DNA from 2 places in the Paenibacillus sp. FSL M8-0142 genome. Region 2 is predicted to be linked to the other one. Evidence: a T-box and tRNA genes for the amino acid it is inferred to sense, from the RefSeq annotation. Region 2 holds a T-box; the other holds one or more tRNA genes.

Region 1 (7,148 bases), 2.0 Mb from region 2:
ATGTGGACTCTTGGGGGAGATAAGCCTGTTATCCCCAGGGTAGCTTTTATCCGTTGAGCGATGGCCCTTCCATGCGGTACCACCGGATCACTAAGCCCGACTTTCGTCCCTGCTCGACTTGTAGGTCTCGCAGTCAAGCTCCCTTATGCCTTTGCACTCTTCGAATGATTTCCAACCATTCTGAGGGAACCTTGGGGCGCCTCCGTTACTCTTTAGGAGGCGACCGCCCCAGTCAAACTGCCCGCCTGACACTGTCCCCGTACCGGATCACGGTACCAGGTTAGAACCTAGATACGATCAGGGTGGTATCCCAACGTCGCCTCCACACAAGCTGGCGCTCATGCTTCAAAGGCTCCCACCTATCCTGTACAGATCGTACCCAAATCCAATATCAAGCTGCAGTAAAGCTCCATGGGGTCTTTCCGTCTTGTCGCGGGTAACCTGCATCTTCACAGGTATTAAAATTTCACCGGATCTCTCGTTGAGACAGCGCCCAAGTCGTTACGCCATTCGTGCGGGTCAGAATTTACCTGACAAGGAATTTCGCTACCTTAGGACCGTTATAGTTACGGCCGCCGTTTACTGGGGCTTCGGTTCACAGCTTCGGAGTTACCTCCTAACCGCTCCCCTTAACCTTCCAGCACCGGGCAGGCGTCAGCCCGTATACTTCGCCTTGCGGCTTCGCACAGACCTGTGTTTTTGCTAAACAGTCGCTTGGGCCTTTTCACTGCGGCCCCCTCGGGCTATTCACCCTACCGAGGCACCCCTTCTCCCGAAGTTACGGGGTCATTTTGCCGAGTTCCTTAACGAGAGTTCTTCCGCGCGCCTTAGAATTCTCTTCTCGCCTACCTGTGTCGGTTTGCGGTACGGGCACCTTCACCTGACTAGAGGCTTTTCTTGGCAGTGTGAGATCATGACCTTCGCTACTGTAATTTTCACTCCCCATCACAGCCCAGCCTTACGATGTGCGGATTTGCCTACACATCAGCCTCACTGCTTGGACGGACATCCATCAGTCCGCGTCACTACCCTCCTGCGTCACCCCATCGTTCATAACGGTTTACGGTGGTACAGGAATTTCAACCTGTTGTCCTTCGACTACGCCTTTCGGCCTCGCCTTAGGTCCCGACTTACCCTGAGCGGACGAGCCTTCCTCAGGAAACCTTGGGCTTTCGGCGGATCAGATTCTCACTGATCTTTTCGTTACTCATACCGGCATTCTCACTTGTATGCTGTCCAGCGCTCCTTACGGTACACCTTCAACCTACATACAACGCTCCCCTACCCCTGATGCAAGCATCAAGCCATAGCTTCGGTGGTGTGTTTAGCCCCGTTACATTTTCGGCGCAGAGTCACTCGACCAGTGAGCTATTACGCACTCTTTAAATGGTGGCTGCTTCTAAGCCAACATCCTGGTTGTCTGTGCAACTCCACATCCTTTCCCACTTAACACACACTTGGGGACCTTAGCTGATGGTCTGGGCTGTTTCCCTTTTGACAATGGATCTTAGCACTCACTGTCTGACTCCCGGATATAAGTCTATGGCATTCGGAGTTTGACTGAGCTTGGTAACCCTTGCGGGCCCCGCACCCAATCAGTGCTCTACCTCCACGACTCTCAATTCCGAGGCTAGCCCTAAAGCTATTTCGGGGAGAACCAGCTATCTCCGAGTTCGATTGGAATTTCTCCGCTACCCCCACCTCATCCCCGCACTTTTCAACGTACGTGGGTTCGGGCCTCCAGTGCGTGTTACCGCACCTTCACCCTGGACAGGGGTAGATCACACGGTTTCGGGTCTACGTCCACATACTAAGTCGCCCTATTCAGACTCGCTTTCGCTGCGGCTACGGCTTCTCGCCTTAACCTTGCATGGGAACGTAACTCGCCGGTTCATTCTACAAAAGGCACGCCATCACCCCTATAACGGGCTCTGACTTCTTGTAAGCACACGGTTTCAGGTTCTATTTCACTCCCCTTCCGGGGTGCTTTTCACCTTTCCCTCACGGTACTGCTTCACTATCGGTCGCTAGGGAGTATTTAGCCTTAGCAGATGGTCCTGCTGGATTCATACGGGGTTTCACGTGCCCCGCACTACTCGGGATCCGTCTCGGAGGGTTCACATTTTCGATTACAGGGCTTTTACCTTCTATGGCCGGCCTTTCCAGACCTGTTCGTCTAATCTAAACCTTTGTAACTCCATGTGAGACGTCCCACAACCCCAGAGAGCAAGCTCTCTGGTTTAGGCTGTTCCGCGTTCGCTCGCCGCTACTGACGGAATCACTCTTGTTTTCTCTTCCTCCAGGTACTTAGATGTTTCAGTTCCCTGGGTATGCCTCCTCGCATCCTATGTATTCAGATACGGGTAACTGGCTATTACACCAGCTGGGTTTCCCCATTCGGACATCCCCGGATCGAAGCTTGCTTACAGCTCCCCGAGGCAGTATCGTTGTTCGCCACGTCCTTCATCGGCTCCTAGCGCCTAGGCATCCTCCGTGTGCTCTTAGTAGCTTAACCTTATGCTACTTTTATTGAAACTTGTTTTGACACAAGTTCAGCTAAAAGGATATTTCTAAAACGCAAATTCGTTTCGTTATCTAGTTTTCAAGGATCAATGCCAGTCTTTCGACCGGAAGACTATCTTACCACAACCTCCATCACAGTACAACCTGCAATTTATGGAAGCGTTAAGAATAAATATGGTGGAGCCAAGGGGGATCGAACCCCTGACCTCCTGCGTGCAAGGCAGGCGCTCTCCCAGCTGAGCTATAGCCCCATATTAGGAAGTATATAAAGTTGTTATGGTGGGCCCTAGTGGACTCGAACCACCGACCTCACCCTTATCAGGGGTGCGCTCTAACCAGCTGAGCTAAGGGCCCATATCATACGCTTGGCAACGTCCTACTCTCCCGGGACCCTTCGGTCCAAGTACCATCGGCGCTGGAAGGCTTAACGGTCGTGTTCGGTATGGGAACGCGTGGAACCCTTCCGCCATCATCACCAAACGTATGTATGAAAGGATTGACCTCTCAAAACTGACCAACGAGTGAGTTGGTTGACTTTACTTCGTAAAGCCTATTTATCCGGCAGCTTGCGCTGACCGTATTTGTACCGCTTCGCTACGGAAGCGAGGTACTCCATAGAAAGGAGGTGATCCAGCCGCACCTTCCGATACGGCTACCTTGTTACGACTTCACCCCAATCATCTACCCCACCTTCGGCGGCTGGCTCCCTTGCGGGTTACCCCACCGACTTCGGGTGTTGTAAACTCTCGTGGTGTGACGGGCGGTGTGTACAAGACCCGGGAACGTATTCACCGCGGCATGCTGATCCGCGATTACTAGCAATTCCGACTTCATGCAGGCGAGTTGCAGCCTGCAATCCGAACTGAGACTGGCTTTTTAGGATTGGCTCCACCTCGCGGCTTCGCTTCCCGTTGTACCAGCCATTGTAGTACGTGTGTAGCCCAAGTCATAAGGGGCATGATGATTTGACGTCATCCCCACCTTCCTCCGGTTTGTCACCGGCAGTCACCTTAGAGTGCCCACCCAAAGTGCTGGCAACTAAGATCAAGGGTTGCGCTCGTTGCGGGACTTAACCCAACATCTCACGACACGAGCTGACGACAACCATGCACCACCTGTCTCCTCTGTCCCGAAGGCCGCCTCTATCTCTAGAGGATTCAGAGGGATGTCAAGACTTGGTAAGGTTCTTCGCGTTGCTTCGAATTAAACCACATACTCCACTGCTTGTGCGGGTCCCCGTCAATTCCTTTGAGTTTCAGTCTTGCGACCGTACTCCCCAGGCGGAATGCTTAATGTGTTAACTTCGGCACCAAGGGTATCGAAACCCCTAACACCTAGCATTCATCGTTTACGGCGTGGACTACCAGGGTATCTAATCCTGTTCGCTCCCCACGCTTTCGCGCCTCAGCGTCAGTTACAGCCCAGAGAGTCGCCTTCGCCACTGGTGTTCCTCCACATATCTACGCATTTCACCGCTACACGTGGAATTCCACTCTCCTCTTCTGCACTCAAGTTCCCCAGTTTCCAGTGCGTCCCGAAGTTGAGCCTCGGGTTTAAACACCAGACTTAAAGAACCGCCTGCGCGCGCTTTACGCCCAATAATTCCGGACAACGCTTGCCCCCTACGTATTACCGCGGCTGCTGGCACGTAGTTAGCCGGGGCTTTCTTCTCAGGTACCGTCACTCTCATAGCAGTTACTCTATGAGACGTTCTTCCCTGGCAACAGAGCTTTACGATCCGAAAACCTTCATCACTCACGCGGCGTTGCTCCGTCAGGCTTTCGCCCATTGCGGAAGATTCCCTACTGCTGCCTCCCGTAGGAGTCTGGGCCGTGTCTCAGTCCCAGTGTGGCCGTTCACCCTCTCAGGTCGGCTACGCATCGTCGCCTTGGTGAGCCGTTACCTCACCAACTAGCTAATGCGCCGCAGGCCCATCCTCAAGTGACAGATTGCTCCGCCTTTCATAACTCTGCCATGCAGCAGATTTAATTATCCGGTATTAGCTACCGTTTCCGGTAGTTATCCCAGTCTTGAGGGCAGGTTGCCTACGTGTTACTCACCCGTCCGCCGCTAACCAACGGTTTCCCGAAGGAAACCATTAGTCCGCTCGACTTGCATGTATTAGGCACGCCGCCAGCGTTCGTCCTGAGCCAGGATCAAACTCTCCAATAAGGATCATCCGAGGATGATCGATTGAAAGAGCGATTAAGCTCATTTAGAAAAACTGACGAGAATTCGTTCAATTCTCATTTATGCTTCACCATCCGACAAACCGAAGCCTGTCCAATGATGCCGCAATGGATTTTACAAGTAAAATCCTCACTCACTCGTTGTTCAGTTTTCAAAGATCAATCAGTGTTTCTTTTCGTCATCCGCATCTCAGCGGCGACTTTTATAATATATCATACTAGCTTGCTATTGGTCAAGACTTTTTTTGAATTATTTCATAACCAATCTTTGTCTTGCCATCCACCCTGCTAGCAACCCGAATCAAACGGGCGAACATTAATGTATCATAGATTCGAGCGCCGCGTCAACTACCCAAATATCGTTAATTTTAATCCGATCAGCAGAGCAACTCCCGGCAGCCCCAATATCATAACCGTACCAATGGTCATCGGATTCAGCGGTATATAGACTTCCGTAAAGATCCCTGAGAAATTCACGACGTAGATCCCTAGTGCAGACAAGGCCAGATGCGCACCGAATACCGTCATCCAACCAAAACCGAGCTTCCTCCGAAAGATGATATAAACGAGCAGCAGTAATGATATGCACAGCACAGCTAGAACAATCAGCTTCATCTAAGTCCAACTCCTTTCCTCTTAATCGATCCTCGGGTTGCGCCTACCTTTACCCGTTCCCCCGCTGCTGTTCAAGCTTCTGCATAAATACAGAGTTAATATTCAACTGCTTAGCCTGTTTTAAATTCATCTGATACTTCCGTTCTGCCGCTTCCAGCATATAGATGGCGTAATCAATCTGATCCTGTCCTGTCGCCTCCTGGAACATCATATGTGCCCGCTCCCATTCCATCTGGGACTTGCGGACGTCCATAAACACATGCCACATCCGCTCCTGCTCCTCAGCCGTTATATATACTTCCTGTTCGTCTTTCTTCGCTGGTCTCCACCATACTCTCATCTGGCTCACCCCTTCGTTATTGGTCACAGCTTGATCAGACCGTCTGTAACATTCATATAAAGGGGAGGACAAACTTAGAACATAAACCTGCGAGCACTTGAACAAGCCATCTTCGGTAACCAGCCTAATTACATAAAAAAAGCGAGCATCCGGTTTAAACCGGATACCCGCCTGTATTAAAATCGCAACAATCCAACGGGAGAGACCCCTTAGGGACCCCTCCCGTTAATTTGGCATGTGTAACTAACGCTCTGCAGCTTCCGCCTATTTAAGGCTAAATGGCACCATGACATTTTGGATGAACCTGCAGGCTGACAGCCATAATAATAATGTATGAGGTCAATTCAACTCGCGCCGTCCCTCAAGTGCCTTGGATAGCGTCACTTCATCCGCATACTCCAAGTCACCGCCGACAGGCAGCCCATGCGCGATCCGGGTTACTTTAATATCAAAAGGACGAACCAGTCGCGATATATACATCGCCGTGGCTTCCCCCTCGATATTCGGGTTCGTTGCCAGAATCAGCTCCTTCACCCTTTCATCGCTAAGCCGGGTGAGAAGTTCTTTCAAGCGGATTTCATCCGGCCCGATCCCCTCCATTGGCGATATCGCTCCATGCAGCACATGATAGTAACCGTCAAACTCCTTCGTGCGCTCCATAGCCACTAGATCCTTCGCATCCTGCACGACGCAAATCACGGATGCGTCCCTCGTCTTGTCCTGGCATACCCGGCACGGATCCGTATCCGTAATGTTGCAGCATACCGAGCAGTAATGCAAATTCCGCTTGACGCTCACCAGCGCTTTGGCAAAATCAATGACATCGTCTTCCTTCATATTCAAAACGTGAAAAGCCAGGCGGGCAGCCGTCTTCGGCCCCACACCCGGCAGTCGCGTAAAGGCGTCGATGAGCTTCGCGATCGGTTCGGGATAGTACAAATGTAACTACTCCTTCTAGGTTAGATTAGAACAAGCCCGGGATTTTCATGCCGCCTGTGAATTTGCCCATGTCTGCATTAGCCAGCTCTTCCGCTTTCGCAAGCGCATCGTTCACCGCGGTCAATACCAAGTCCTGAAGCATTTCCACATCATCAGGATCAACGGCCTCCGGCTTGATGTTAATGGACAGAATTTGCTTATGTCCGTTAGCCTCTACCGTAACAACGCCGCCGCCGGAAGTGCCTTCCACCTTTTTCGTGGCGAGTTCTTCCTGTGCCTTCAGCATTTGCTCCTGCATTTTCTTAACCTGCTTCATCATTTGGTTCATATTATTCATGAGTCATCTCTCCTTCATATAGGGTGCACGCGATTAAGCGTACTAGTCTTTTATGACAACGAGGTCTTCACCAAAAAGCTGGATCGCCTCATCAATCCAAGGTTTTTCTCCGTTCTCTCCGGCCTCTTCATGCTCCAGCTTCAGCTCTTCGGCCTGGGGCTTTCCTACGCCCTCCACCGCTTCACTCCAGTCCCGGAGCATCATC
Region 2 (7,148 bases):
TGAACCGGTTTATGAATTTCTTGGGATTGCAGGATGAGGAAGAGGTTGTGGAGCGTGAAGTGCTTGCCGCACAGGACGAGCCGGTGGAGCCGACGCCGTTCGAGCAGCGCAAAAGCCAAAAGGGCGGCAATATCGTCAGCATCCATTCCCAGAAGAATGTTAAGGTAGTATTAGTCGAGCCTCGTTCATATGATGAAGCACAGGAGATTGCAGACCATCTCCGATCCTTCCGGACCGTCGTCGTGAACCTGCAGCGCGTCCGCAACGATCAAGCGCTGCGCATCATTGATTTTCTTAGCGGGACGGTGTACGCGCTGAGCGGAGGCATATCGAAGGTAGGCGGCAATATTTTTCTGTGCACCCCGGATACGGTTGAAATCCAGGGCTCCATCTCGGAGATATTGGCAGACGAGCATGACTATACGAGAATGAGGTGACCTAGACTTTGTCAGTGGAAATTTTCCAAATTGTACGTACGCTGTTCCAAATCTATTTTTATATGATTTTGATCTATGTGTTAATGTCATGGCTTCCGAATGTGAGGGAGAGCTTTGTCGGGGAGCTCCTGGGCAAGCTCGTGGAGCCGTATCTGTCCCCGTTTCGCCGGTTTATTCCGCCGATCATGGGCATGATCGACATCTCCCCGATCATTGCATTATTCGTCCTGCAGCTAGCCGAGCGGGGAGTTTATGCTATTCTGGAATTCTTTCTTAGCAGGTGACGAACGATGAAACCGGGCATCTATGAGCATTTTCACCAAGACGAGCGCGAGTTCGTCGACCGGGCCTGGGAATGGGTCGCCAACGCAGGACAGTATCACGAGGTGAAGCTGACGGACTTTCTCGACCCTCGCCAACGCTTCATTCTGGAGACGCTTGTGAACCGGCACCCTGACGTCCATGCCGCTTTTGAGGGCGGCTATGCGGATGCCGAGCGGGTACGCGCAATCATTGCGCCCGATTACCGCGAGCTGGACGGCGAAGACTTCAAAATCAAGGTGCTCAGCATCACGTCGGGAGATCAGAAGCTCCTGGAGCTCGAGCACGGGGATTATATGGGCTCGATTCTCGGCCTCGGCATCAAGCGTTCGAAAATTGGAGATATTCATGTCATCGAAAGCGGATGCCATGCCGTCGTATCGGAGGAGATCGGCTCTTTCCTGAACTTAAACCTGAGCCAGGTGCACAGGGTGCATGTGATGACTGAGCTTCTGCCGATGGACAAGCTGCAGGCAGCCGAGACGAAGCTTGAAACGATGGACATTACGGTATCCTCGCTTAGACTCGACGGCATTGCCAGCGATGCACACCGGATCAGCCGGACGAAGATCGTCGTTCCGATCAAAGCCGGACGGTGCCGGGTGAACTGGAAGGTAGAAGAGGATCCGTCAACCAATTTAAAAGAAGGCGATGTCGTCTCCATACAGGGAATGGGCAGATTTGCCGTACTGGAGATCGGCGGCCTGACGAAGAAAGGGCGGTACCGTGTCAAGGTTGGTAAATATGTCTGACCTTTGAAGGAATTGCCGTTTTTTTGTCGAAATCATTTAGGACGTACATTCAAAATGCGGAATGAATTGCCGATAAATCAGAATGACCGCTATTGTCCTCATGGACGGGTGGTCTGGCTTATACAGCGGATAAACCGTCTTGTGAGGCCCATATATTTAGGAGGTGCACACCATGCCATTGACACCGCTTGATATACATAACAAAGAATTTGCCCGTCGAATTCGCGGTTATGATGAGGACGAGGTCAACGAGTTTTTGGACCAGGTCATTAAAGATTACGAGAGCGTCATTCGGGAGAATAAAGAGCTCGGAAATCAGCTGATGGCGATGCAGGAGAAGCTGGATCATTTCGCCAACATCGAAGAAACCTTGTCCAAGACAATCATCGTAGCCCAAGAGGCTGCCGATGAGGTAAAGAATAATGCGAAGAAGGAAGCGCAGCTTATCGTGAAGGAAGCGGAGAAGAACGCGGACCGGATCATTAACGAGGCGCTCGGAAAATCCCGTAAAATTGCGTTGGAAGTAGAAGAGCTCAAGAAGCAGGCGTCGATCTACCGCACCCGGTTCCGTTCTCTTGTGGAGGCTCAGCTGGAGCTGCTGAAGCAGGACGGATGGGAGACCTTAGAAAGCCGCGAACCGAGCCTGGAGCCTAAAGAGGTGTACTAGGCGGGGCGGCCTTGACTTTTCCCCTGAAGTCGTCTATAACTAATATCATATTCTTGATTATGATGAAAATTTGTTGATGGGAACAGTAGGCAGAGGAATTGTCCTTCAGAGAGCCGGCATTTGCTGAGAGTCGGCGGTCAGTCCTGGGCTGAAGATCATCCCGGAGAAGCGAAGCTGAAGCGTGATCGTAACGTGCGTAAGCTGAGCCGTCCGCCGAACGTTATATCGGACCATGCCGGTAGTTATAGGCATGGACATTGAGGTGTCGCCCGGGACAGTCGTTCACGGCTGGGTTTGCGGGCGGAATTAGGGTGGTAGCGCGAGAACAGGTTCTCGTCCCTTTCGGGATGAGGGCCTTTTTTTATTCCCTTGAGGAACTTTACTCACATTAGTGAAAGGAAGATCTGCAATGAACAGAGTAGACGTGAAAGAGAAGGCGCGGGCCAGAGAGCTTCGCATCCTCGACAAATGGAATAAGGAGAACACGTTCAAGAAGTCGATCGAGCGCCGGGCGGGCAAGCCGAACTATGTTTTCTATGAAGGGCCGCCGACAGCTAACGGTGCACCGCATATCGGCCATGTGTTAGGCCGGGTAATCAAGGATTTCGTAGGCCGATACCAAACGATGAAGGGCTTCCATGTTGTCCGCAAAGCGGGCTGGGATACGCACGGGCTTCCGGTTGAATTGGGCGTTGAGAAGCAGCTTGGCATTTCCGGCAAGCAGGAGATCGAGAATTACGGCGTAGAGGCGTTCATCAAGAAATGTAAAGCCAGCGTGTTCGAATATGAGCATAAGTGGCGCGAGCTGACTGAAGCGATTGCCTACTGGACCGATCTGGACCACCCTTACATTACGCTGGAGAACAACTATATCGAGAGCGTATGGAATATTTTGGCGACGATTCATGACAAGGGGCTGCTGTACCGCGGCCACCGCGTGAGCCCGTACTGCCCTTGCTGCCAGACGACGCTGAGCTCCCACGAAGTGGCCCAGGGCTATGAAGATGTGAAGGATTTGAGTGCAACGGCGAAGTTCAAGCTGCATGACAGCGGTGAGTACATCCTTGCATGGACGACGACGCCATGGACCCTGCCATCCCACGTCGCGCTTGCGGTGAACCCGAATATGGAATATGCACGTGTCCAGCAGGAGGACGGCATCTACATCGTGGCGAAAAACCTGGTGGAAGACGTCATGAAGGGCGAGTACACCGTCCTGTCTACGCTCCAAGGCTCCGAGCTGGTCGGCCAATCTTATACACCTCCTTTCACCTATGTGAAGGCCGAAAAGGCGAATATCGTTGTCGGAGCATCGTTTGTTACGGATGCAAGCGGTACGGGGATCGTGCACATGGCTCCGGCCCACGGGGAAGACGACTACCGCGTATGCCGTGAGAACGGCATCAGCTTCGTAAGCGTCGTAAACGGTCAGGGACGGTATACGGACGAGGTCACGGATTTTGCCGGACGCTTCGTGAAGGATTGCGATCTGGACATCGTGAAGACCCTTTCGGAGAAGGGGCTGCTGTACAGCAAAGAGAAGTACGAGCACAGCTATCCGTTCTGCTGGCGCTGCAAATCGCCGCTGCTCTACTATGCAATGGAAAGCTGGTTTATCGAAACGACCGCGGTCAAGGATCAGCTCATCGCGAACAACAACGAGGTGACCTGGTATCCTGGCCATGTGCGCGAAGGCCGCTTTGGCAAGTTCCTTGAGGATCTGGTGGATTGGAATATCAGCCGGAACCGGTATTGGGGAACGCCGCTGAACGTGTGGGTGTGCGGAACATGCGACGGACAATTTGCGCCGCACAGCATCGCGGAGCTTCGTGCCCAAGCGGTAGGCGAGGTCTCCGAGGATCTGGAGCTGCATAAGCCGTACGTGGATGAAGTCAAGGTGAAATGCCCGCATTGCGACGGCGGCGTCATGGAACGGACCTCCGAAGTGATCGACGTCTGGTTTGACAGTGGATCGATGCCGTTCGCGCAGTACCATTTTCCGTTCGAGGATAATGAGAAATTCGCGCAGCAGTTCCCTGCCGATATGATCTGCGAAGGGATTGACCAGACACGGGGCTGGTTCTACAGCTTGCTCGCGGTATCGACGCTGTTTACGGGCAAGGCGCCATATAAGGCGGTTATGGCTACGGGGCATATCCTGGACGAGAACGGGCAAAAAATGTCCAAATCCAAAGGAAACGTCATCGATCCTTGGGAAATCATCGAGGAATACGGCACCGACGCGTTCCGCTGGGCACTGCTTGCCGACAGTGCGCCATGGAACAGCAAACGCTTCTCCAAGGGCATCGTAGGGGAAGCCAAGTCGAAGGTCATCGATACCCTTGTGAACACCCATGCCTTCCTGACGTTGTATGCCGGAATCGATGGCTACAATCCGGCGGAGCATCCATTCAAGGGCTCGGACAACAAGCTCGACCGCTGGATTCTGTCCCGCCTGAACAGCTTGATTCAAGTCGTGGACAAAGGGCTGTCGGTGAACGACTTCTTGAATGCGGCGAAAGCGATCGAAGCGTTTGTCGATGAGCTGAGCAACTGGTATATCCGTCGTTCGCGGGACCGCTTCTGGGGCAGCGGCCTCGGTGAAGATAAGCTGGCCGCCTACGGAACGCTGACCCATGTGCTGCTGACGGTTGCCAAACTGATGGCTCCGTTTACGCCGATGCTGTCAGAGGATATTTTCGTAAACCTTGGCGGCGGAGAGAGTGTGCATTTGGCCGACTTCCCTGAAGCGGACGAAGCGTTGATCGACAAGTCGCTCGAGCAGGACATGGAGACGGCAAGACAGATCGTCGAGCTTGCCCGCAATGTCCGCAACGAGACCGGCATTAAGACACGTCAACCGCTCTCCGAGCTGATTATCTCGATGGATCGCCAATTTGATCTTGCCGGGTATGAGGCGATCATCAGGGACGAAATCAATGTGAAGTCAATCATCGTGGAAACGAGCGACAGCGGCTTTGTTGATTTTACCTTGAAGATGAACCTGAAGGTGGCGGGCAAAAAGTACGGTAAAAATGTCGGCTTCCTGCAAGGCTTCCTGAAGGGCATGAGCAGCGATGAAACGCGTGCGGTCGTTCAGAACGGCGGCGTGAACGTCACTTCGCCGGATGGGGAAGAGCTGCAGATTACGTCGGAAGAGCTGCTGATCGAGAAAAAAGCGAAGGAAGGCTTCGCTTCCGCGTCCGGCTATGGATTGACGGTAGCCCTCAACACCGACATTACGCCTGAGCTTGAGCAGGAAGGCTGGGTGCGCGAGGTCGTGCGGGCCGTGCAAGACACCCGGAAGAAGCTGGACCTCGCGATCGAGAAGCGTGTCAATCTGACGCTGGATACGGATGAGGAACTGAAGGCGGCGATTACGGCATTCGAACAAGTGCTGCGCGAGAATGTGCTCGTCAATGAGCTGCATTTCGGCAAAGCGGGCGATATGGAACGGGTTGAGCTCGGTGGAAAGACAATCGGGATTTCCATTGCTTAAATCCGGTATGAAGGCGAAAGTCCTGATGATTGCGAGATTCCGGATGATTACGAAATTCGGGATGATTGCTTAAATTCGGATCAATAAGACAGGGCAGTATCGCCAAGAGCTTATAATCCTGAACGCGAATCTTTATAAGAACGACAAGACCATGGAGCGGCAAAGCGGCCTCCATGGTCTTTTTTATATTGGAGCCTAAAAGAACTTGTATTGGCTGAACTGGGCAAATGTGAGCGATTGTTCGCACCAGAAGTACCTAAAAGGGACTTGTTTGGTCCAGAGAGGGCGGTTTCCGTATCAGAAGTACCTAAAAGGGACTTGTTCCGGTCAGAGAGGGCGGTTTCCGCACCAGAAGTACCTAAAAGGGACTTGCTCGGTCCAGAGAGGGCAGTTTTCGCACCAGAAGTACCTAAAAGGGACTTGCTCGGTCCAAAGAGGGCGGTTTTCGCACCAGAAGTACCTAAAAGGGACTTGTTCCGGTCAGAGAGGGCGGTTTCCGCACCAGAAGCCTAAAAGGGACTTGCTCGAACAACGAAGGCGGTTTTCCCCTCCAGAAGTAACCTCTTGTTTTGGTTCGCTGCCGGCAATCTTTGAAGAATGATACGGTTGCAGCGGACGTATACTATCCATGTATTTTTTGTGGGATGCGACGAATACGACGAGCATGTTATGCACTATTTTGGGAACAAGGGAAACGACTAAGCCCGCAATAGCCGAGGCTGTCCAGTGTATAAGGAGGTAGCGGTGTCATGGCGGAACGCAAGGATACGAAGGATCCAGCGGAGCATGCGGAAATGAACGAGGAGGAGCGCTTGAACGCCATCCACCGGATGCTTACGGATATCGCACAGCAGCTTGAAAAGTCGAGGATCGCGGATTATACGCAGCTTCTGAATCGGCCATGGCGGCTGATCGGAACCAACTTGCTGGCGGGGACGGCACGCGGGGTGGGAATTGCGCTTGGGTTTACATTTTTCGCCGCTACGATCATTTATGTGCTTCAAGCCCTTGGCGCGCTAAATCTCCCGATTATCGGGGACTATATAGCGGATATTGTGCGCATTGTGCAGCGGCAGCTGGAGCTTCGGTAAGGCGGCGGGCATTAGGAGGCTTGGGCGTATGTACAGACCGGCAGCCAGAGGTATTCCGTAAGCTTGCTGCCGGTCCCGCTCACGAGCAATTAGATAAGCGAATCGTCGTCGGACTCCGCATGAGGATCCAGCAGGTAGCTTCCTTCGCCCCGATTCAGGTAGTCGATGTACTGCGGACTGCGGACGATGAACACTTCCGACCCGTCGATGTTGGTGGCCACGAAGTTTTCATACACTTCAACAAAACCGCCCAAATCATCCTCATGCTCAATATCCATTTCGTTATAACTGTCAATATTATTCCCTTCCGCTAAAGCAGGCGAGTTTGAGTTCCCCCAGCTCTCAACGATCTGCCAGGCATCCTCGCCGTCGAAGGCCGCA

What was found. A T-box is a leader RNA that pairs with one kind of tRNA and senses whether it is charged. The one in region 2 lies ahead of ileS (isoleucine--tRNA ligase), so its partner is inferred to be a tRNA-Ile.
Region 1: it encodes a tRNA-Ile, which carries the amino acid that the T-box ahead of ileS (isoleucine--tRNA ligase) is inferred to sense. The anticodon was not compared.

What each region holds. Positions count from the first base shown of each region.
Region 1 is NZ_CP152008.1:6,491,913-6,499,060, forward strand. Features, by position in the region: rRNA gene NSQ46_RS29330 (23S ribosomal RNA) at 1-2,515, opposite strand, end outside; tRNA gene NSQ46_RS29335 (tRNA-Ala) at 2,699-2,774, opposite strand; tRNA gene NSQ46_RS29340 (tRNA-Ile) at 2,801-2,877, opposite strand; rRNA gene rrf (5S ribosomal RNA) at 2,887-3,003, opposite strand; rRNA gene NSQ46_RS29350 (16S ribosomal RNA) at 3,142-4,695, opposite strand; gene NSQ46_RS29355 (pro-sigmaK processing inhibitor BofA family protein) at 5,061-5,327, opposite strand; gene NSQ46_RS29360 (DUF2508 family protein) at 5,377-5,667, opposite strand; gene recR (recombination mediator RecR) at 6,007-6,606, opposite strand; gene NSQ46_RS29370 (YbaB/EbfC family nucleoid-associated protein) at 6,632-6,943, opposite strand; gene dnaX (DNA polymerase III subunit gamma/tau) at 6,986-7,148, opposite strand, start outside.
Region 2 is NZ_CP152008.1:4,496,910-4,504,057, reverse strand. Features, by position in the region: gene NSQ46_RS20820 (cell division protein SepF) at 1-437, shown strand, start outside; gene NSQ46_RS20815 (YggT family protein) at 446-721, shown strand; gene NSQ46_RS20810 (YlmH/Sll1252 family protein) at 728-1,510, shown strand; gene NSQ46_RS20805 (DivIVA domain-containing protein) at 1,683-2,177, shown strand; T-box leader at 2,242-2,521, shown strand; gene ileS (isoleucine--tRNA ligase) at 2,587-5,676, shown strand; gene NSQ46_RS20795 (DUF5665 domain-containing protein) at 6,426-6,767, shown strand; gene NSQ46_RS20790 (TraR/DksA C4-type zinc finger protein) at 6,857-7,148, opposite strand, start outside.